DNA from 3 places in the Pantoea osteomyelitidis genome. Region 3 is predicted to be linked to each of the others. Evidence: predicted binding sites of a transcription regulator. Region 3 holds the regulator's gene; each other region holds the start of a gene.
What was found. Region 3 encodes Fur, which represses iron uptake genes when iron is present. Its sites were predicted from a motif close to ATAATAATGAGAACNACTATCAA; they were not measured.

Region 1 (7,378 bases), 1.1 Mb from region 3:
TCCTCCATCACACGCTCATATTGGGCGCGGCTGTAGCGCGGATGCAGCGCGGAAAGCTTGATGGAGATGCCCGGACCTTCATAAATGCCGCGACCGTTGGAGGCTTTGCCAATGGCGTGAATCGCCTGCTGATAAGAGAGCAGGTAGGCTTTGGCATCGCTGGCGGTCAGGGCCGCTTCGCCCAGCATATCATAGGAGTAGCGGAAGCCTTTTTCCTCCAGCTTGCGCGCATTGGCCAGCGCCTCGGCAATGGTTTCGCCGGTAACGAACTGCTCGCCCATCAGGCGCATCGCCATATCGACGCCCTTACGGATCAGCGGCTCGCCGCTTTTACCGATAATACGGTTCAGCGAGCGGCTCAGGTTGGCTTCGTTATGGGTCGAGACCAAGCGGCCGGTAAACAGCAGGCCCCATGTCGCCGCGTTAACAAACATTGAAGGGCTGCGGCCCAAATGGGATTGCCAGTTACCGTTGCTGATTTTGTCGCGGATCAGCGCATCGCGTGTCGGCTTATCGGGAATGCGCAGCAGCGCCTCCGCCAGACACATTAGCGCCACCCCTTCCTGCGAGGAGAGGGAGAACTCCTGCAACAGGCTTTGCACCATTCCGGCGCGTCCTGTCGCACCTTTTTGGTGCCGAAGCTTGTCGGCGAGGCGGTAAGCCAGCTGATGCGTTTTCTCTGCCAGCGGGGCGGGCAGGCGCGCCTGTTCCAGCATCATGGGCACCGCATCGGTCTCGGGACGACGCCATGCGGCGGTTATCGCCGAACGAGATACCGACTGCGGCAAAATATGCTCAGCGAACTCCAGAAAAGGCTGGTGTCCCTGTTCCTGCGGCGGGTCGTCGCCTTCTGCCTGGCCATTGTGCAGAGGAATTTCCGGCAATGATTCACCCGCTTCCACCTGAGTTAAGTAATTGAAAATGGCCTGTTTAATCAGCCAGTGCGGCGTGCGGTCCACTTTCTGCGCAGCTTGTTTAATGCGGTCGCGGGTGGCTTCATCGAGCTTCACCCCCATGGTGGTCGTACCCATGAATGAAATACTCCTCAAAAAAGTAAAAATCCTGCGTGGCGAGCAATATCACCCAGGTTGCAACTTTGTGCAACCGTGCAAATGTGAGCCAGTTAACACCCTCGGCGTGCAGGCCAAATTTAACAATTCAAAAACGGCATGGATATTGCTGCAAGAATCTCGCCAATCTGGCAAAGCGGGTGAATATGCGGGTTGTAGCCAGGTGCAACTGGATTTCTGTGAGCCAGTGCAACCTCTTTGCATCTTTACACAAACAACAGGTGAAATGCCTGTAACTGGTGTGTTAAATCCATTGTGCGCGCCGCGCCTTTACGGCAGGATACCGCGCCGCAGGAAACCGCACCTGCTTCTGTGGTGCGAGATAGCCTGACTTTGTGCCTCGTTCCGGCATGAAGAAAGGAAAAGGTTTCCCTGAGGAAATCAATATTAAGTGGAGAGACAGATGACTGTAAGTACACCGATGCTGGTGACCTTTATTATTTACATACTTGGGATGGTGTTGATTGGCTTCATCGCTTACCGATCAACCAAAAACTTCGACGATTACATTCTCGGTGGACGTAGTCTCGGCAGCATGGTGACCGCGCTCTCTGCCGGCGCTTCTGACATGAGCGGCTGGCTGCTGATGGGACTGCCGGGCGCGATCTTCCTCTCCGGTATCTCAGAAAGCTGGATCGCTATTGGCCTGATCATCGGCGCCTGGCTGAACTGGAAAATCGTGGCGGGACGTCTGCGTGTACAGACGGAGCATCATAACAATGCGCTGACGCTGCCTGATTTCTTTACCAGCCGCTTTGAAGACCACAGTAAAGTGCTGCGTGTCATCTCGGCGCTCGTTATCCTGGTCTTTTTTACCATCTACTGCGCCTCAGGCATCGTGGCGGGCGCGCGCCTGTTTGAAAGCACCTTTGGCATGAGCTACGAAACTGCTATCTGGGCTGGCGCTGCTGCCACCATTCTCTATACCCTGGTGGGAGGCTTCCTGGCCGTGAGCTGGACCGATACCGTGCAGGCGGGCCTGATGTTCTTCGCGCTGCTGCTGACGCCGCTGATGGTGATTGTCGCCGTGGGCGGACTGAACGACTCGATGGCAGTAATAGAAGCGAAAAGCCTTGAGAACCTCGACATGCTGAAAGGACTTAACTTTGTCGCGGTGATCTCTTTGCTGGGCTGGGGGCTGGGCTATTTCGGCCAGCCGCATATCCTGGCGCGCTTTATGGCGGCGGACTCGCATCGCTCTATTCGCACCGCACGCCGCATCGGTATGGCCTGGATGATCCTCTGTCTCGCTGGCGCCGTGGCGGTAGGTTTCTTCGGCATCGCCTATTTCCAGAACAACCCGGGCCAGGCGGCGGGCGTCAGCGAAAACGGCGAGCGCATCTTCATTGAGCTGGCGCGTATTCTGTTTAATCCGTGGATTGCCGGTATTCTGCTTTCAGCGATTCTGGCGGCGGTGATGTCAACGCTGAGCTGTCAGCTGCTGGTCTGCTCCAGCGCCCTGACGGAAGACCTGTATAAAGGCTTCCTGCGTAAAAATGCCAGCCAGAAAGAGCTGGTGTGGGTAGGGCGGTTGATGGTTCTGCTGGTGGCCTTGATCGCCATTGCGCTGGCGGCGAACCCGAATAACCGTGTGCTTGGCCTGGTGAGCTATGCCTGGGCGGGCTTTGGCGCCGCCTTTGGTCCGGTGGTGCTGTTCGGCGTCTGCTGGAAACGAATGACACGCAACGGCGCGCTGGCCGGCATGATTATCGGTGCGATGACCGTGCTGGTGTGGAAACAGTACGGCTGGCTGGATCTGTATGAGATCATTCCGGGCTTCCTGTTTGCCAGCATCGCCATAGTGGTGGTGAGCCTGATGGGGCGTGAACCTTCGGCCGCCGCACAGCAACGTTTCAGTGCTGCCGAAGCGGAATTTTTAACCAAATAACTCTCCGCTTTGCCTGAAAAACGCCCATTTTTTTCGTGAAAATGGGCGTTTTTCTTTCAGCTTCCCGCACCCGCCCTCGCAAAAGCAAAATTCTTTCCGGCAGGCGCTTGTATTTTTTCTGACGATAATGATAATCGGTATCGTTTTTATTTACATTTATTTACGAAGCCGTGCGCTTCTTATTGCTGCAGAGGTTGGCGATGTTTGTTCCGTTTCTCATTATGCTGCGCGAAGGTCTGGAAGCAGCGCTGATTGTCAGCCTGATCGCCAGCTACCTGAAACGTACGCAGCGTACCCGCTGGTTTCCGGCTATGTGGGCAGGCGTGTTTATTGCCGTCGCGCTCTGCCTCGCGCTGGGTATCGCCATCAATGAAACCACCGGCGAATTCCCGCAAAAGCAGCAGGAGCTGTTTGAGGGCATTGTTGCGGTCGTCGCCGTGATTATCCTCACCTCGATGGTGTTCTGGATGCGCAAAGTAGCGCGCAATGTCAGAGCGCAGCTGGAAGTAGCGGTAGATCAGGCGCTGCATAAGGCGAGCGGCAGCGGCCTGCCGCTGGTACTGATGGTGTTTCTGGCCGTGGCGCGGGAAGGGCTGGAATCAGTGTTTTTCCTGCTGGCCGCTTTTACCCAGGATGTGGGCTATGCGCCGCCGCTTGGCGCGGTGCTCGGTCTGATTACCGCCGTGGTGCTGGGCATGTTGCTCTACTGGGGCGGCGTACGCCTTAATCTGGCGCAGTTTTTCCGCTGGACCAGCCTGTTCATTTTGTTCGTTGCGGCGGGCCTTGCCGCCGGTGCGATTCGCGCTTTCCACGAGGCGGGGCTGTGGAACCATTTTCAGCGGATCGCTTTCGACCTGAGCGCCACGCTCTCCACGCATTCTTTTTTCGGCACTTTGCTTGAAGGGGTTCTGGGCTATCAGGAAGCGCCCAGCATAAGCGAAGTTGCCGTTTATCTCTTTTATCTGATTCCGGCGCTGCTGCTGTTTTTGCTGCCTGCACGCCTTTCCACGGCGGGTGCAGGCGTGGCGCGCTGAGCCTTTTACCCGGCACGCCACTTTGTGCCAGAGCATTTATTAACAGGGAAATGAGTATGACGATTCGCTTTCGCCGTAACACATTGCTGGCCTCGCTGCTGGCGCTTTCCGGCACCGCCGCAGCCGCTAATGTGCCGCAGGTAACCGTCAGCGTAAACGATAAGCAGTGCGACCCGATGACGCTGTCGGTTAATGCCGGTAAAACGCAGTTCATTATCAAAAACAATAGCCAGAAAGGGCTGGAGTGGGAGATCCTGAAAGGCGTGATGGTGGTGGAAGAGCGCGAGAATATCGCGCCGGGCTTTACGCAAAAGCTCACCGCCAGTCTTGAAGCGGGCGAATATGAGATGACCTGCGGCCTGCTGAGCAATCCGAAAGGCAAGCTTATCGTGAAGGGGAAAGGCGAAGCGGTGGCAGGCGGTCAGCGCGATCTGCTACAGCTGGCAGGGGCCATTACCGACTACAAAGCTTACGTGATGGAAGAGACTGAGAAGCTGGTCGCGGGCACCAAAGCCTTTACTGACGCGATAAAAGCAGGGGATGTCGAGAAAGCGAAAGCGCTTTACGCCCCTACGCGCCAGCATTATGAGCGCATTGAACCTATCGCCGAGCTTTTTTCCGATTTGGATGGCAGTATCGATGCCCGCGAAGATGACTACGAGAAAAAGGCGGACGATCCCGCGTTTACCGGATTCCACCGGCTGGAAAAAGCGTTGTTTGCGGACAACAGCAGCAAAGGCATGGAAAGCTATGCCGATCGTCTTTACAAGGATACTCAGGAGCTGCAGCAGCGCATCAGCCAGCTGGCCTTCCCGCCTGTGAAAGTGGTCGGCGGTGCGGCAGGGTTAATCGAAGAAGTCGCCTCCAGTAAAATTTCCGGCGAGGAAGATCGCTACAGTCGTACCGATCTGTGGGATTTCCAGGCGAACGTTGAGGGCGCGCAGAAGATCGTTAACCTGCTGCGTCCGCAGCTGGAAAAAGCCAACCCCGCGCTTTTGACAAAAATCGACGGCAATTTCGGCAAGGTCGATGCCATTCTCAATAAATACCGCAGCAAGCAGGGCTTTGAATCTTATGACAAGCTCACCAGTGCCGATCGCAACGCGATGAAAGGACCGATCACCGCGCTGGCGGAAGATCTTGCAATGCTGCGTGGAACATTAGGTCTGAATTAAGTATGAGTAAGAAAAAGGATGCGGCGCAGCCGTCGCGTCGTCGCCTGTTACAGGGGTTAGGTTTATTAGGCGGGGCGGCTGCCGTCGCGGGGGGCTGTCCGTTTCATGCTGCCGCCGGGAGCTTTTCGCCGGGTACGGTTGCACCCGATGCGCGCCATCAGGCGCAACCTTTCTGGGGCACGCATCAGGCAGGCATTGTCACGCCGCAGCAGGCGGCAATGATGCTGGTGGCCTTTGACGTGTTGGCCAGCGATAAAGCCGATCTGGTGCGGCTTTTTACCCTGTTGACGCAGCGTATCGCCTTTCTTACCCAGGGCGGGAGCGCGCCGCAGGTGCAGAATCCACAGCTGCCGCCGGCAGATTCCGGCATTCTCGGCGCGCAGATCTATCCCGACAATCTCACCATTACGGTCTCGGTAGGGCAGACGCTGTTTGATGAGCGCTTCGGACTCCAGGCGCAAAAGCCGAAAAAGCTACAGGCAATGACGCGCTTTCCCAACGATTCCCTGGATGCCAGCCAGTGTCACGGCGATCTGCTGTTGCAAATTTGCGCCAATACCAACGACACGGTGATTCATGCCCTGCGCGACATCATCAAACAAACTCCCGATCTGCTGAGCATCCGCTGGCGGCGCGACGGTTTTATTTCCGATCACGCGGCGCGAAGCCAGGACAGGGAGACGCCGATCAATCTGCTGGGATTCAAGGACGGCACTGCCAATCCCGATACGCAGGACGAGAAGCTGATGAATCAGCTGTTGTGGGTGACTCCCGATCAGCAGGAGCCTGCGTGGACGCGCGGCGGCAGCTATCAGGCGGTGCGTATCATTCGTTTCCATGTGGAAATGTGGGATCGCACGCCTTTGGGCGAACAGCAAACCATTTTTGGCCGTGAAAAGCTGAGCGGCGCGCCGCTGGGTATGCAGCATGAACACGATGAACCTGATTATGCGCGGGATCCCGATGGCGAAATCATCGCGCTGGATGCGCACATCCGGCTGGCTAATCCGCGCACGCCGGAAACCGCTGACAGCCTGATGCTGCGTCGGAGCTATAGCTATTCTGAGGGTATTTCCGCGTCGGGCCAGCTTGAAATGGGTCTGCTGTTTGTTTGTTATCAGCACGATTTAGAAAAAGGCTTTATCAGCGTGCAAAAACGTCTTAACGGCGAAGCGCTGGAGGAATATATACGTCCCACTGGCGGCGGTTATTTTTTTGTATTACCCGGCGTCACCGATAAAAAACATTATCTGGCGCAGACTTTACTGGAAGTTTGATTATTTTTTCGCCGTTTGCCTTCTGTTTCTCTTTTTGCAGAAGGCTTTTCTCTTTGCTTTCTCTTCGCTGCGGTTGTTTCACATTTTTACGAAATATCTGAAAGGATTCCGCCGGATGATAAATTAATAATTATTTGAAATAAAAGGGAAATTTAATTGCTTCGCAGAGCGATTAACCCGCTGTCGTTCTGTTTTGTTTATCGGCAGGTAAAAATAGAGTTGCAAATTGCCTTAAATGTGATGCACTTTAATCATATGCGTAATCGGACGTGTTGATGTTTCACTCTGGAGATCGCGAATGGGTAGGTCCTTACAAGGACAATGGGATTATCTTCTGACATCGCGTCATCACACGGGGGTTTTTCTCCTCCGGGTAACTCTTCTTCACTTTTTATTTCTCTTAAATCAATCAATGTATTCCTTCAACCGGTGCGCAATGGCGTTTCGGCGCTGTTGCACACTTTTCTCAAGGGCTTGTCACGGCTTACAAGGAAGCCAAAAAACCTCTAAAGCGTTCACGTAATCGCTGCGGGCGAGAGCCCGAAGCGGGAAATGAAACCAACTGTAAGGTGCCACTATGGGAAGACAGAAAGCAGTGATCAAAGCGCGTCGGGAAGCAAGACGAGTGCTTCGTAATGACTCTCGCAGTCATCGTCAGCGTGAAGATGAATCGGTCACTTCGCTCGTGCAAATGGGTGGGTTGGATGCCATTGGTATGGCGCGCGATTCGCGCGACCGTTCGCCAATTGAAGCCAGAAATGATGCTCAGGCGCACTATCTTAATGCCATAGAAAAGAAACAGCTGATCTTTGCAATCGGTGAAGCGGGTTGCGGTAAAACCTGGATCAGTGCCGCGAAAGCGGCGGAGGCCCTGATAAACAAGGATGTTGAAAGGATTATCGTTACGCGCCCGGTACTGCAGGCGGATGAAGAT
Region 2 (7,378 bases), on a different contig from region 3:
CCGTCGGCCAGATCATGGTGGCCTCCAGCGTTGAAAAACTGGCGGCATTGCTGAGCAGTGAGGCGGACAGCCAGCGCGCCGGATTTGAGCCGGTTCTGCCGCTGCGTCGCGGCGATGGTCCCACCCTGTTCTGCTTCCATCCCGCTTCCGGCTTTGCCTGGCAGTTCAGCATACTGCAGCGCTATCTCGATGCGCGCTGGTCGCTGATGGGTATTCAGTCGCCCGATCTGCACGGGCCGCTCAACAAGAGCGCCACGCTGGACGAGGTGTGTGAAGCGCACCTGCAAACGCTGCGGCGCGTACAGCCGCACGGTCCTTATTACTTTATCGGCTATTCCCTCGGCGGCACGCTGGCGCAGGCCATCGCCGCCCGCCTGGAGGCGGCCGGTGAAACCGTCGCCTTCCTCGGCCTGCTGGATACCTGGCCGCCGGAAACGCAGAACTGGGATGAAAAGCGCGGCGTGAACGTCCTGGATCCGCGGGTAGTAGAGGAGGTAAACCGCGAGCGCGAACAGTTTATTGCGGCGCAGCGTCAGCAGGCGGGAGCAGAGATGGAGACGATGTTCGACGCTATTGAGGCCAACTACGCCAGTTCGGTGCGTCTGCTGGCTACGGCGCGCAGTGCGCGCTTTAACGGACGCGCTACGCTGTTCCTGGCCACACAGACGTTACAGCCCGGGCAGGATGCGCGTTGCGCCTGGGCGCCTTACACCGCTGAGCTGGAGATCCGGCCAGTGGCGTGCGCCCACGTTGACATTATTTCACCCGCTATGTTTGAGCAGATCGGTCCGCAGCTGCAACAAATCCTGGCGGGATTTGACGATAAGCAGGCTTAACGCGTCCGCCCAAGCGGCACAATCATTGGAGTATGCGCAATCGGATCCTCTACAATGACGCAGCGCAGCCCGTATACCGCTTCGATCAGCGCTGGCGTCACGATCTCCGCCGGTTTGCCTTCTGCCACAATTTGCCCGTCGCGCATGGCGATCAGATGGGTGGCATAGCGGCAGGCGTGGTTGAGATCGTGCAGCACCACCACCAGCGTCCGGCCATGCTGCTGATTGAGATCGCACATCAGCTCCAGTAACTCGATCTGATGGGTAATATCCAGCCAGGTGGTGGGTTCATCCAGCAGCAGCAGAGGCGTCTCCTGCGCCAGCACCATCGCGATCCAGACGCGCTGACGCTGGCCGCCGGAGAGCGTATCCACACTCTGCTGAGCCAGATCGGCCACGCCCGTCGCCTGCATCGCCCGCGTGACGGCGTCTTCATCCTCTGTCCGCCAGCGGCCAAACAGCGGCTGATGGGGATAGCGGCCACGCGCCACCAGTTCGCTGACGCTGATGCCCGCCGGCGCGCTGGAGCTTTGCGGCAGCAGACCGAGCCGCCGCGCCACTTCTTTGCTGGGATAACGGGCGATTGCCTGACCATCCAGCCAGACCTCTCCCTGTAGCGGCGCGTTTAAGCGGCTCAGGGTGCGCAGCAGCGTCGATTTCCCACAGGCGTTGGGGCCGATGATCACCGTCAGCTCGCCGTCCGGGATGGTCACCGACAGGTTTTGCGCCACCACCTTTTTCTCATAGCCGAGCGTCAGCTGTTCCGCCCGTAGCCGTGAAGCGATCGTTGTCATCGCTGCCGCGCCTCCCGCACCAGTAAAGCAATCAGATAAAGGCCGCCCAGGCTGACGGTAATCACGCCAACCGGCAGCTGCCAGGGTAAAAAGAGATGTTGCGCCGCGTAGTCTGCGGCGATCAGCAGCAGCGCGCCGCAGAATGCCGCCAGCGGCAGCGCGCCCTTCACGCCGCCGCTAAGACGCCGGGCGATCTGCGGCGCCAGCAGCGCTACAAAGGAGATGGGTCCCACCAGCGCGGTGGAAGCCGCGGTGAGCACCACGCCGATCAGCATCAGCCAGAGGCGGCTGCGCTCCACCGGCACGCCGAGCGCGCAGGCGGTATCGTCGCCCATCTCCATCAGACGCATACGCCGCGCCAGCAGCCATGTCGCGCCCAGCGCCAGCAGCAGCAGCACAATCACCGGCCCCGTTTTTGCCCAGGTAATGCCGTTCAGCGAACCGGCGCTCCATAATCCCGCACTTAACGCCGCCTCCAGCGAGGCGCTGATAATCAGCCAGCTGTTCAGCGCCATCAGCAGCGCACGCACGCTGATGCCGACGATAATCAGACGGAAAGTTTCGACGCCGTTGCGCCAGGCAAACAGATAAACCAGCGCGGCGGTAGCGATGCCGCCCAGCAGCGCCGCAGCGGTCATGCCCGCCATGTTTTGATGAAACAGCACCAGCGCCACCAGCACGCCGCTGTAGGCGCCGGTATTGAAGCCGAGAATATCAGGACTGCCGAGGGGATTGCGCAGCAGCGACTGAAAGATCGCGCCGCTGACACCCAGCGCCGCGCCAACCAGCAGCGCCATGATGACGCGCGGCAGCCGCCACTCGGTGACAATCAGCGTGACGTTGCGCGGCGCTTCGCCGGTAAAAAGCTGCCAGAGCTGCGCGCCGCTGACCGGCAGTGTTCCCCGACTCACGCCCCAGTAAGCGAACAGCAGACAGGCGAGCAGCAGCCACAGCGAATGAAGCGCGAGACGACGATTCATCGGTTCCCTCTTCCCCGCTCGCGACGCACCAGGATAATCAGCATCGGCGCGCCCAGAATCGCCGTGACGATGGAGACGCGCAGCTCGCCCGGCACCAGCAGGCGCCCCAGGATATCGGCAGCCAGCAGCAAACAGGGAGTTAATAGCAGCGTTCCGGGCAGCTGCCAGCGGTGATCGTTCCCCATCAGCCAGCGCGCCAGATGAGGCGTCATCAGGCCGAGGAAGGCGATGGGGCCGACGGCGGCGGTAGCGGCACCGCACAGCAGCGTAATCGCCAGCAGGCCAAGCAGTTGGGTGCGCGCCACGCGCGTACCGAGCGCGGTAGCCAGATCGCCGCCCATGCTCAGGCTGTTAAGGGACCGCGCCAGGCCAAGGGACAGCAGGCTGCCGAGCAGAATCGCCGGGAACACCGCCCGCAATATCGCCATGCTGCGAATATCCAGCGAGCCGCTGTGCCAGAAGCGCAGATGGTCATAAATGTCGGGATTAAGCAATGAGATGCCGGAGGTCAGCCCCTCCAGTACCGCGCCCAGCGCCACGCCCGCCAGCGTCAGACGCACCGGATTGACGCGGCCGCCGCCCAGCGCGCCGGTCAGTGCCACCAGCGTTGCTGCAATCAGCGCACCGGCAAAGGCGAAGCCGAGCCAGTCGGCGGGCGTATCGGCATGAAACAGCGCAATCCCGATCACCACGGCGAAACCGGCTCCGGCATTAATGCCCAGAATACCGGGATCCGCCAGCGGATTACGCGTCAGGGTTTGCATCAGCGCGCCAGCCAGGCCGAGCGCCGCGCCCGCCAGCAGCCCGGCAAGAGTGCGTGGCAGGCGCGCATCGCGCACGATAGTGCAGTCGGCACTGCCGCAGGAGTGAAAAAGCGCGTTAAACACATCGGAAAAGGCGATCGATTTTGCTCCCAGCATCAGGCTGAGAGCGATAAGGAGCAATAGCAGAATCCCTGAACCTGCCATTGCGCGGATCTGGCGCATAGCGTTTTAAACCTTCACTGATCAACGACATTGCGAGCGAGCACTCCCCGATTACAGCGGGGAAAATATGATAATGACACTTATTATCGTTATTACTCGTATTTGTCTATGTTATCACGACTCGCTTATCTGCGCATAACGGATCACGATTTCACGAACAGCTGCTCCAGACGCGTCAGCAAATTGCTGGCGCTGTAGTAATCGAGGCGAAAAGTCTCCACGCCCAGCGCGTAAACCTGCTTCTGCTGCACCGCCGCCGTTTGTGCCAGGAAGGGATTGTTCAGCACCGATTGTGCGGTTTTCTCTTCCGCCGCGAACAACAGATAGCTGTTGCCGTTCAGTCCGCTGGCAAGATTCTCGCCCGCAAGCTGAATAATATCTTTGCGCTGGCCCATGCTGTGGCCGCGCTGTAGCGAGGCAGGAGGCGTGGCGAGCGTAAAACCGAGCTGCTGCAACAGTTTTCCCTGCGCCGAGTCGCCGGTCCAGAGGTTAACCGCACGGCCATCGCCGTTCCACACCATGGCGGAAACCGGCTGCGGCGGCAGCGTCAGTTTCTGCTTTAGCGCCGCTTCGCGATCGTCAAAGGCTTTGACGCGTGCGGCGGCCTGCGCCTCATGGCCGGTGGCCTGCCCCAGCAGCGTCACCAGCTGCTGCCAGCTTTTATCGTCGTAATTGACTACCAGTGTCGGCGCGATGGCGGACAGCTGATCCGCCAGCCTGATCGCTGAATCGTTGCCGGTCGCGCTGACAATAATCAGATCCGGCGCTTCTGCCGCCACCGCTTCCGCGCTCGGCTCGCCAATATAGAGACGTTTCACGCCACGCTGTTTCGCCACATCGCCCCACTGACGGAAAAAGCCCTGCGCATCCGCCACGCGACTGCCTGGCGCCGTGGCGCCGCTGGCAATAACCGGCGCATCAATCGCCAGCAGCGAACCGGTCAGCGTCACGCTGGTAGAGACGATGCGTTGCGGCGCGTGCTCCAGCGTCACGGTTCCGTTCGCGCCCTGAACCTGACGCGGCCAGCCTTCCGCCGCCTGTGCTGATGCCGAAAAGGCGTGCAAAACAACAAAAATAGCGGCGATCACGCCAGAATAACCACGCTTAAACATAAAACTTATCCCACTCTTTCCGTTATCTGAACCTGACAGAATATGCTGATTTTGCACCCATACGCCGGGAAAATAGGGTGAATTTATTGACACTCATCTTCAATCGACGTAGGTTACACGACCACAATACAAATGATAATCATTATTAATCCTTTTATCATTTAAGGTGGGATTATGGTGGAAACCGTGACGTTTGAAAATGCCTCGCGAGTGGATTTTTCCGCGCTTTGCCGGGGCTTCTTGTTTACCTCCCCCTGGCGCAGCCTGATGACCCAAGGCTGCTATACCACGTTAAACCAACCGGTTACCGATGGCGATATGCTGAATGGCAATTTCCAGCGCCAGCTGCATCATCACTTCAGCGCCGCGAAACGGGCAGGCATCGCCAAACCCATTCTGGTCGGCGCCATTCCTTTTGATGTCAGCCAGCCAGCGACGCTGTTTATTCCCGAATCCTGGCAACGCTTCCGGCGTAACGATCTGCTGGCGGCGCTGCCGCAGACCCGCGTGGATTTACCTGTGATTCGCCGACGCGCTGCGGTGCCGGAGCATGATGCCTTTACGCAGATGGTGGCACAGGCGGTAGCGGCAACGCGGCGCGGCGAGCTGGATAAGGTGGTGTTGTCGCGCCTGATGGATATCGTAACCGAAGAGCCGGTGGATACCGCCGCGCTGATGCAGCGTATCATGCTGCAAAATCCCAACAGCTATCACTTCCATCTGCCGCTGTCGCAGGGCGGCGCTCTGCTGGGCGCCAGCCCGGAGCTGCTGCTGCGCAAACAGGGACGTGAATTCAGCTCCTGTCCGCTGGCTGGCTCGGCGCGTCGTGAAGCGGAGCCGGATCGCGACCGCGCCGCAGGCGAAAGCCTGATGAACTCTGCTAAAGATCGCCACGAACATCAGTTGGTGACCAACGCCATGCGCCATGTTTTGCAATCGCGCAGTCGCCAGCTTGCCGTGCCCGTACAGCCCTCGCTGATCACCACCGCCACCTTATGGCATCTCGCGACGCAGATTGATGGCGAAGCGCTGGACGATCATGAAAACGCCCTGTCGCTGGCGTGTTTGCTGCACCCTACCCCTGCCCTGAGCGGTTTTCCGCATCAGCACGCGCAGCGTCTGATCCAACAGCTCGAGCCTTTTGATCGCCAGCTGTTTGGCGGCATCGTCGGCTGGTGCGACGCCGAAGGCAACGGCGAATGGGTAGTGACTATTCGCTGCGGAACGGTGCAGGGCGCGCGGGTTCGGCTGTTTGCCGGCGCCGGCATCGTGGCCGATTCGCAACCTGAATCAGAATGGCGGGAGACCGGGGTTAAGCTCGATACCATGCTCCGCGCCTTTGGACTGCAATAAAGGAAACACCATGACGATCCCCTATACCCGCTGGCCCGACGATTTGGCGGCGCGCTACCGTGAAAAAGGCTACTGGCTGGATCTGCCGCTGACCGACATTCTCGATCGGCAACAAAAGAATGATGACGTCGCCGTGATTGATGGCGATCGTAAGATCACCTTTCGTCAGCTGGCCCAGCTGAGCGATAACCTCGCTGCGGCGTTGCAGCGTCGTGGCCTGAAAGCGGGCGAGACGGCGTTGGTGCAGTTAGCTAACGTCGCCGATTTCTACCTGACGCTTTTCGCGCTGTTTAAAATTGGCGTGGTGCCGGTAAACGCGCTTTTCAGCCATCAGCGCACCGAGCTGCGCGCCTATGCCATGCAGATTGAACCGGCGCTGCTGATTGCCGACCGCGAGCATGCGCTGTTTCGCGACGATACCTTTATCGATGCGCTCTGCGCAGCGCATCCATCGCTGCGCCATGTGGTATTGCGTAACGACTCTCAACCGGAGAACAGCCTGGACGCGCTGCTGGCCGAAGAGGCGGACGCTTTTCACGCCTCGCCGTCGGCTGCCGATGAGGTCGCCTTTTTCCAGCTCTCCGGTGGCAGCACCGGTACGCCAAAGCTGATTCCGCGCACCCATAACGACTACTATTACAGCATTCGGGCCAGCGTGGAAATTTGCGGCGTCACGGCGCAAACCCGCTATCTGATCGCCCTGCCCGCGGCTCACAACTACCCGATGAGCTCGCCTGGCGCGCTTGGCGTTTTTTATGCCGGTGGCCGGGTGGTGTTGGCCGCCGACCCCAGCGCGACACTCTGTTTCCCGCTGATTGAAAAGCATCAGATTACCGATACTGCGCTGGTGCCGCCCGCCGTCAGCCTGTGGTTGCAGGCGATAGCTGAATGGGGCGGCAACAAACAGCTCGCTTCCCTCCGGCTGTTGCAGGTGGGCGGCGCCAAACTGGGCGAAACGCTGGCGGCGCGTATTCCCACCGAGATCGGTTGTCAGCTGCAACAGGTTTTTGGCATGGCGGAAGGTCTGGTCAACTACACGCGCCTGGATGACGATCAACAAACCATTCTCACCACGCAGGGCCGCCCGATTTCTGAGGATGACGAAGTGTGGGTGGCTGATGAGAACGGCAATCCGCTGCCCGCAGGCGAAACCGGTCGCCTGATGACGCGCGGCCCTTATACCTTCCGCGGCTACTATAAAAGTCCGGAACATAACGCCAGCTGCTTCGACGCCAACGGCTTCTACTGCTCGGGCGACCTGATCGAGATCACCCCTGAAGGCTATATCAAGGTTCACGGGCGGGAAAAGGATCAGAT
Region 3 (7,378 bases):
TCACGGAATGACAACGGCAAAATTTCATATCTCGATATTTCGCATCATAAAATAAGTGGCAAAAGATAGCTACCGCCAGAAAGATAAGTTGTAGCTTTTGTTGATCAAGTTCATATTTGAGGAGCGTTTAATTTGCAAAGCGAAATAATTTGTTTTTACACTGCGCGCTCTGGTAATAGCGGTATCCGTGACGCTGATACCGGAATAATAAAATGATAGCGACGAGGCAACAGGCCAGTCTTATAGGGGGAAAAGTGAATATTCTTAGTTATTTACAAAAGATAGGTCGCGCGCTTATGGTGCCCGTCGCGACCCTGCCTGCCGCAGCTATCCTGATGGGGGTAGGTTACTGGCTGGATCCGGATACCTGGGGCGCAAGCAATGCGCTGGCAGCGCTGCTGATCAAATCAGGTTCCGCCATTATTGAAAATATGTCCGTGCTGTTTGCTGTCGGCGTGGCCTATGGCATGTCGAAAGATAAAGACGGCGCGGCAGCGCTGACCGGCTTTGTGGGCTTCCTGGTGGTGACGACGCTCTGTTCGCCCGCCGCGGTGGCGATGATACAGAAAATTCCTGCCGATCAGGTCCCTGCCGCTTTTGGTAAGATCAATAACCAGTTTGTTGGTATCCTGGTCGGTATTCTCTCCGCAGAAGTCTATAATCGTTTCAGCCACGTAGAGCTGCCGAAAGCGCTCTCGTTCTTTAGCGGACGCCGTCTGGTGCCGATTCTGGTCTCCTTCCTGATGATTCTGGTCGCCTTTATCCTGATGTATATCTGGCCACTGATTTTCGGCGGCCTGGTCAGCTTCGGCGAACATATTCAGAAACTGGGTTCGGTCGGCGCGGGTATTTACGCCTTCTTCAACCGCCTGCTGATTCCGGTGGGATTACACCACGCGCTTAACTCGGTGTTCTGGTTCGACGTGGCGGGCATTAACGACATCCCGAAATTCCTTGGCGGCGCACAGTCGATTGCCAACGGAACCGGCATCGTAGGGATTACCGGTCGCTATCAGGCGGGCTTCTTCCCGATTATGATGTTTGGTCTGCCAGGCGCCGCGCTGGCTATCTACCACTGCGCGCGTCCGGAAAATCGCGCGAAAGTCGCCGGGATTATGCTGGCAGCTGCCTTTGCCGCTTTCTTCACCGGCATCACTGAGCCGCTGGAATTCTCCTTTATGTTTGTTGCGCCGGTGCTCTATGTGATCCATGCGGTGCTCACCGGCATTTCGGTGTTTATTGCGGCCAGTATGCACTGGATCGCCGGCTTCGGCTTCAGCGCTGGTCTGGTGGATATGGTGCTGTCAACCCGCAACCCGCTGGCGACGCACTGGTATATGCTGATCCCGCAGGGCCTGGTGTTCTTCGCGCTCTACTATGTGGTGTTCCGCTTTACGATCAAAAAATTCAACCTGATGACGCCGGGCCGTGAGCTGGCGGTAGCGGGCGATGAAAGCGACGGTTACGACGTTAACGTAGACAAACAGGGCAGCGGCGAGAGCGCGACAGAATCTCTGGCGCGTCGTTATATCGGCGCACTGGGCGGCTCGCAAAACCTGACCCACATTGATGCCTGTATCACGCGTCTGCGTGTGAACGTCAACGATTCGGCGGCGGTAAACGAAGGCGTGGCGAAACGTCTGGGCGCCTCCGGGGTGATTCGTCTGAACAAGCAGAGCGTACAGATCATTGTCGGCACCCAGGCGGAAGGCATCGCCACCGCGATGAAGAAAGTGTTGAGCAAAGGCCCGGTTGCAGCCGCGACCCGCGCCTCGTCCGCCTCCGCAGCAGCAGAGGTCAAGGCGCAGCCGGTCGCCGCCAGCGAAAGCAAAGTAGTTGCAACCTTGCTGGCGCCGGTCAGCGGTGAAATTGTGGCGATTGAAAATGTCCCGGATGAAGCCTTCGCCAGCAAGGCGGTCGGCGATGGTTTGGCGATCAAACCAACCGGTAAGACCGTTGTGGCGCCAATAGCGGGTACCGTGGTGAAAATTTTCACTACCAATCATGCGTTCTGTCTGGAAACCGATAACGGCGTGGAGATCGTGGTGCATATGGGACTGGATACCGTGTCGCTGGGCGGCAAAGGCTTCACGCGCCTGGTGGAAGAGGGCGCAACCGTGACGGCAGGCCAGCCGGTGCTGGAAATGGATCTGGCTTATCTCAACGCCAACGCGCGTTCGATGATCAGTCCGGTTGTGATCAGCAACAGCGACGATTTCGCTGGTCTGACGCTGCTGGCAAGCGGACAGGTGGTGGCGGGTGAAACGCGCCTGTACGATATCAAAGCCTGATTAACAAAAATTCACTATCAGGGCAGGAAGCGATTCCTGCCTTTTTTATTTTAATCGCTTAACAAACGGTTGTTTCCCTCTATCGCTTTGTGGATCATACTCCGTTACTTCGTGGTACAAATCACCAGATATTCGTATTGAGGACTTTGAGATGAGTGAGGCTGAAGCCCGCCCAACTAACTTTATTCGTCAGATCATCGACGAAGATTTGGCGAGCGGCAAGCACAACAGCGTGCATACCCGTTTCCCGCCGGAGCCCAATGGCTACCTGCATATAGGCCATGCCAAATCGATCTGCCTGAACTTTGGCATTGCGCAAGATTATCAGGGAGAGTGCAACCTGCGCTTCGACGATACCAATCCGGTCAAAGAGGATATGGAGTTCGTTGAATCGATCAAGCGTGATGTGCAATGGCTGGGCTTTGAGTGGAATGGTGAGGTACGTTATTCCTCAAACTATTTCGATCAACTTTATCAGTATGCCATTGAGCTGATTCAGAAAGGCCTGGCCTACGTTGATGAGCTGACGCCGGAAGAGATCCGCGAATATCGCGGCTCGCTGACCGCGCCGGGCAAAAACAGCCCCTACCGCGATCGCAGCGTGGAAGAGAACCTGGCGCTGTTTGAAAAAATGCGCAACGGCGAATTCGCTGAGGGTAAAGCCTGCCTGCGCGCCAAAATCGATATGGCTTCCAGCTTTATCGTGATGCGCGATCCGGTGCTCTATCGCATCAAGTTCGCCGAGCATCACCAGACCGGTAATAAGTGGTGCATCTACCCGATGTATGACTTTACCCACTGCATTTCCGATGCGCTGGAAGGCATTACCCATTCTCTCTGTACGCTGGAGTTCCAGGATAACCGCCGTCTGTATGACTGGGTGCTGGATAACATCACCATTCCGGTTCATCCGCGTCAGTATGAATTTTCCCGTCTCAACCTTGAATATGCGGTGATGTCGAAACGCAAACTCACCCAGCTGGTGAGCGAGAAGATCGTTGAGAGCTGGGATGACCCGCGTATGCTGACCGTTTCCGGTCTGCGTCGTCGCGGCTATACTGCCGCCGCTATTCGTGAGTTTTGCCGTCGCATCGGCGTGACAAAACAGGACAACATCGTAGAGATGGCGTCGCTGGAGTCATGCATCCGTGACGATCTGAACGAAAACGCGCCGCGCGCCATGGCAGTTCTGGATCCGCTGAAGGTGGTGATTGAGAACCTGCCAGCCGGGCATGATGAAATGATCGCCATGCCTCAGCATCCCAACAAGCCGGAGATGGGCACGCGTGAAGTGCCTTTCAGCCGCGAAGTCTGGATCGATCGCGCTGATTTTCGTGAAGAAGCGAACAAGCAGTACAAGCGTCTGGTGCTGGGCAAAGAGGTGCGCCTGCGTAATGCTTACGTGATCCGCGCGGAACGTGTGGCGAAGGATGAAGAGGGGAATATCACCTGCGTTTACTGTACCTGTGACGTGGATACCTTGAGCAAAGATCCGGCCGACGGACGCAAGGTAAAAGGCGTTATTCACTGGGTTTCAGCGATTCATGCGCTGCCGGCGGAATTCCGTCTTTACGACCGCCTGTTCAGCGTGCCGAATCCGGGCGCGGCTGAGGATTTCCTCGCCACTATCAACCCCAATTCGCTGGAAATCAAACAGGGCTTTGTTGAGCCGGGCCTGCGTGTTGCCGAAGCGGGCAGCCCGTACCAGTTTGAGCGTGAAGGTTATTTCTGCGCCGACAGCGTTTACTCTAAGTCTTCCGGGCTGGTGTTTAACCGCACCGTTGGCCTGCGCGATACCTGGGCGAAAACCGGCGAATAAGCTACGTAACGCACCAGATAAAATCATTGAAGGGCGAGCAATCGCCCTTTTTTATTGCCTGAAATTCCCTCAATGCCTGCTTTTCTGCCGAACTGCGCTAAAACAGGTAAGGTACTATTCTGAGTTTAACAAAATTAATCAATTACAGGATGTTAAATGCTTTTTTTCAGGTAGGCTATGCGCTTTTAAGATGATGAACAGCGGGTATAAAAGGGAATAAAATGACAAGCCTCGCCCAGGAAGCCAAACACAGTGTGGTTGTTTTACATCAGCTCATCGAACGGATTTTCAATAACGCCGACCACAAAGATGACAGTATCGAGCTGTTTCTCTCTTATTTTCACCCTGAATTCAGCATGGTTACGCCGCAGGGAAAACAGCTCGATCTGAATGAAATGGAGACGTTGTTTCGTCAGCTACGTGGACAGCGCAAGGGGATGCATATCGCCACCAGCGACTGCCGGGTTATTTCTGAGCAACAGCAGGAGGTGACTATTCAGTATCGCGAAGTGCAGATGATGAATGGCGTTAATCAAAGCCGTATTTCTCTGGCGATCCTCGATTGCAGCACCTCTATTCCCCGCTGGCGTTACCTGCAGGAGACGTTGGTCATCTGACGCCAGGCATAAAAAAACCGGTGAAAATCACCGGTTGATTTCATATTACTGCATAGCAAATTTTATTTATCGTGAAGCGTGTCGTCTTCGCGGCAGTCGCCCAGTGCACAGTGTCCGTAAAGATACAGGCTGTGGTTGGTGAGTTTAATACCATGACGCGTGGCGATTTCACGCTGACGTGTTTCGATAGATTCATCACTGAATTCAATCACCTTACCACAGTCGAGGCAGATCAGGTGATCGTGATGCTGCTGCTGAGTCAGTTCGAACACGGATTTACCGCCTTCGAAATTATGGCGCGTGACAATGCCAGCATCATCGAACTGGTTCAGAACACGATAAACCGTTGCCAGACCAATCTCTTCGCCCATATCAATCAGGCGTTTGTACAAATCTTCCGCACTGACGTGATGGCACTCGGGTTCCTGAAGCACTTCCAGAATCTTCAGTCTGGGCAGCGTGACTTTCAGGCCAGCCTTCTTTAATGCGGAGTTGTTGTCAGTCATGCGGATATTGTCCTGTTACTTTGCTAGTCACTTTGTGGCGCAGAGCCCTGAATATCGGTCGACGCTGATCTCATTTGCGTCTCATTATAGAACTGAAGCATCGAAATGAAAACCGGCGGGAAAGCCTGAAAATCGCCGCAGGCTGTAAGGAAAAATGTCGCTACGCCGGAGAAGATTATGCAGGTGTCTGTTTACATTTCGCTCAGCTTCATCTCTTCAACCAGAGGAATAAGCGGATGACCGATGCGGGTATTCTACAGATTTGGCGGTAAAAGTTAAAAACTCGTATCTATTATTTTTATAGAAAATTCCATTGTCTCAATGTGAGCCAGCGCCCACATTGAGACAAGATGGATCAGGCTTCCAGGATCTCTTTCAGGTGCAGCTCATCAAAAATCTGCTTCACCCAGTTGTCAACGCGCTCGTTGGTCAGCTCAGGCTGACGATCTTCATCAATTGCCAGACCCAGGAAGTGATTATCGTCAGCCAGACCTTTTGAGGCCTCGAAGTGATAACCGGCGGTCGGCCAGTGACCAACAATCACCGCGCCGTTTGGTTCGATTATGTCGCGAATGGTGCCCATCGCGTCACAGAAGTACTCGGCGTAATCTTCCTGATCGCCGCAGCCGAACAGCGCTACCAGCTTGCCATTAAAGTCGATCTCTTCCAGCGTCGGGAAAAAGTCATCCCAGTCACACTGCGCTTCGCCATAGTACCAGGTGGGAATGCCCAGCAGCAGAATGTCGAACGCTTCAAGATCCTCTTTGGTGCTTTTGGCAATGTCATGCACTTCAGCAACGTCTTTACCCAGTTGTTTCTGGATCATTTTTGCAATGTTTTCGGTGTTGCCGGTATCGCTGCCAAAGAAGATGCCTACGATTGCCATGGGTAAAATAACCTCTTGAATCTTAATAAACAGATGGGTGTTTTGTCTGCACAGATACGCGAATGATAGCAGACGATAGAAAAGGGCGGAACTTGTAAAGCCGCCACTTTTGTTTCTGCGTGCGCTTTGCGCCGTCTCAGCGAAGTTTGAGTTGTGAAAGGATCATTTGTTCAATCAATTCACTGCGGCTCATGTTGCTCTGCTCGGCCAGCTCGTTAAGCGCATCAACGGCCTCGCTGTTCATCTTAAGTTCGACACGGCGTAGCCCGCGCACTTTGTCACGTTTCAGTTGATTGCGTTTATTGATACGCAGCTGTTCATCACGCGATAGCGGACTGGTTTTGGGACGACCGGGACGACGTTCATCAGCAAAGAGATCAAGCGTCGTGCGGTCCGTATGTTCTTTTGCCATGGCTTTGTGAAACTGAGTGGGCGCGAACGGCGAAAACGCGCTGCGCGGCTTATGAATTATCGGCCTTTACCGCTGCTTAAATCCACAGCGGTAAAATTTTAGCGCGCCATCATACTCCAGCGAAGCAGATGACGCCAATCCTAAACGGCGGCCGGCAAGCTTTTGCTTTTAAAGCGCAAAAAATCGCCGCACCGTACGTAACACCGCGTCCGGTTTTTCCGCATGCACCCAGTGACCGGCTCCGCTAATCACGTGCGCATGCGCCTGAGGAAACTGGCTCAGCAGCGCGTCGCGATACTGATTGTCGAGATAGGCGGAATCGCCGCCGCGAATAAACAGCGCCGGATGCGGCCAGGCGCGCACGGTTTCCCAGCCGGAAATGGCGCGATAGTTATTCCACAGCGCCGGCACGTTAAAACGCCATTCGCCGTCGTGGAATGATTTCAGAATGAACTGAATCACCCCTTCTTCCTGAATAAAATTGCGCATCACCTGCGCCGCCTCGCTGCGCAGGCGCACCCCCGCTTCGCTGACGCCATTCACCGCCGCAAAAATATCGTCATGGCGGCGCGTGTTGTAATCCACCGGCGCAATATCGATCATCACCAACCGCTCAAGACGCTCCGGCGCCAGCGCGCTCAGGGTCATGGCGATTTTTCCGCCCATCGAATGGCCTATCACCGCTACCTTATCGATACCGTGGGCGTCCAGCGTCTCCAGCATATCCTGTGCCATAACATGATAGTTCATCTCATCGGAACGCGGCGAGAGACCATGGTTGCGCACATCCACCTGGATAAGCGGACGATCGTTTTTCAGTCCGCGCGCCAGCACGCCGAGGTTGTCG

Region 1: efeU (iron uptake transporter permease EfeU) is a predicted target of Fur. The motif match lies at 3,086-3,108, and genes of this name have one in related genera.
Region 2: fepD (Fe(3+)-siderophore ABC transporter permease) is a predicted target of Fur. The motif match lies at 3,664-3,686, and genes of this name have one in related genera.

The regions. Positions count from the first base shown of each region.
Region 1 is NZ_JBGFSN010000004.1:1,375,497-1,382,874, reverse strand. Features, by position in the region: gene putA (trifunctional transcriptional regulator/proline dehydrogenase/L-glutamate gamma-semialdehyde dehydrogenase) at 1-1,031, opposite strand, end outside; gene ABU178_RS11630 (hypothetical protein) at 1,030-1,401, shown strand; gene putP (sodium/proline symporter PutP) at 1,474-2,958, shown strand; gene efeU (iron uptake transporter permease EfeU) at 3,159-3,992, shown strand; gene efeO (iron uptake system protein EfeO) at 4,049-5,167, shown strand; gene efeB (iron uptake transporter deferrochelatase/peroxidase subunit) at 5,170-6,444, shown strand; gene phoH (phosphate starvation-inducible protein PhoH) at 7,022-7,378, shown strand, end outside.
Region 2 is NZ_JBGFSN010000003.1:172,705-180,082, reverse strand. Features, by position in the region: gene ABU178_RS03115 (enterobactin synthase subunit F) at 1-836, shown strand, start outside; gene ABU178_RS03110 (ATP-binding cassette domain-containing protein) at 833-1,630, opposite strand; gene fepG (iron-enterobactin ABC transporter permease) at 1,627-2,610, opposite strand; gene fepD (Fe(3+)-siderophore ABC transporter permease) at 2,607-3,596, opposite strand; gene fepB (Fe2+-enterobactin ABC transporter substrate-binding protein) at 3,740-4,708, opposite strand; gene ABU178_RS03090 (isochorismate synthase) at 4,883-6,061, shown strand; gene ABU178_RS03085 ((2,3-dihydroxybenzoyl)adenylate synthase) at 6,072-7,378, shown strand, end outside.
Region 3 is NZ_JBGFSN010000004.1:283,615-290,992, forward strand. Features, by position in the region: gene nagE (N-acetylglucosamine-specific PTS transporter subunit IIBC) at 261-2,291, shown strand; gene glnS (glutamine--tRNA ligase) at 2,443-4,110, shown strand; gene ABU178_RS06340 (hypothetical protein) at 4,332-4,727, shown strand; gene fur (ferric iron uptake transcriptional regulator) at 4,790-5,233, opposite strand; gene fldA (flavodoxin FldA) at 5,589-6,119, opposite strand; gene ybfE (LexA regulated protein) at 6,256-6,531, opposite strand; gene ybfF (esterase) at 6,700-7,378, opposite strand, start outside.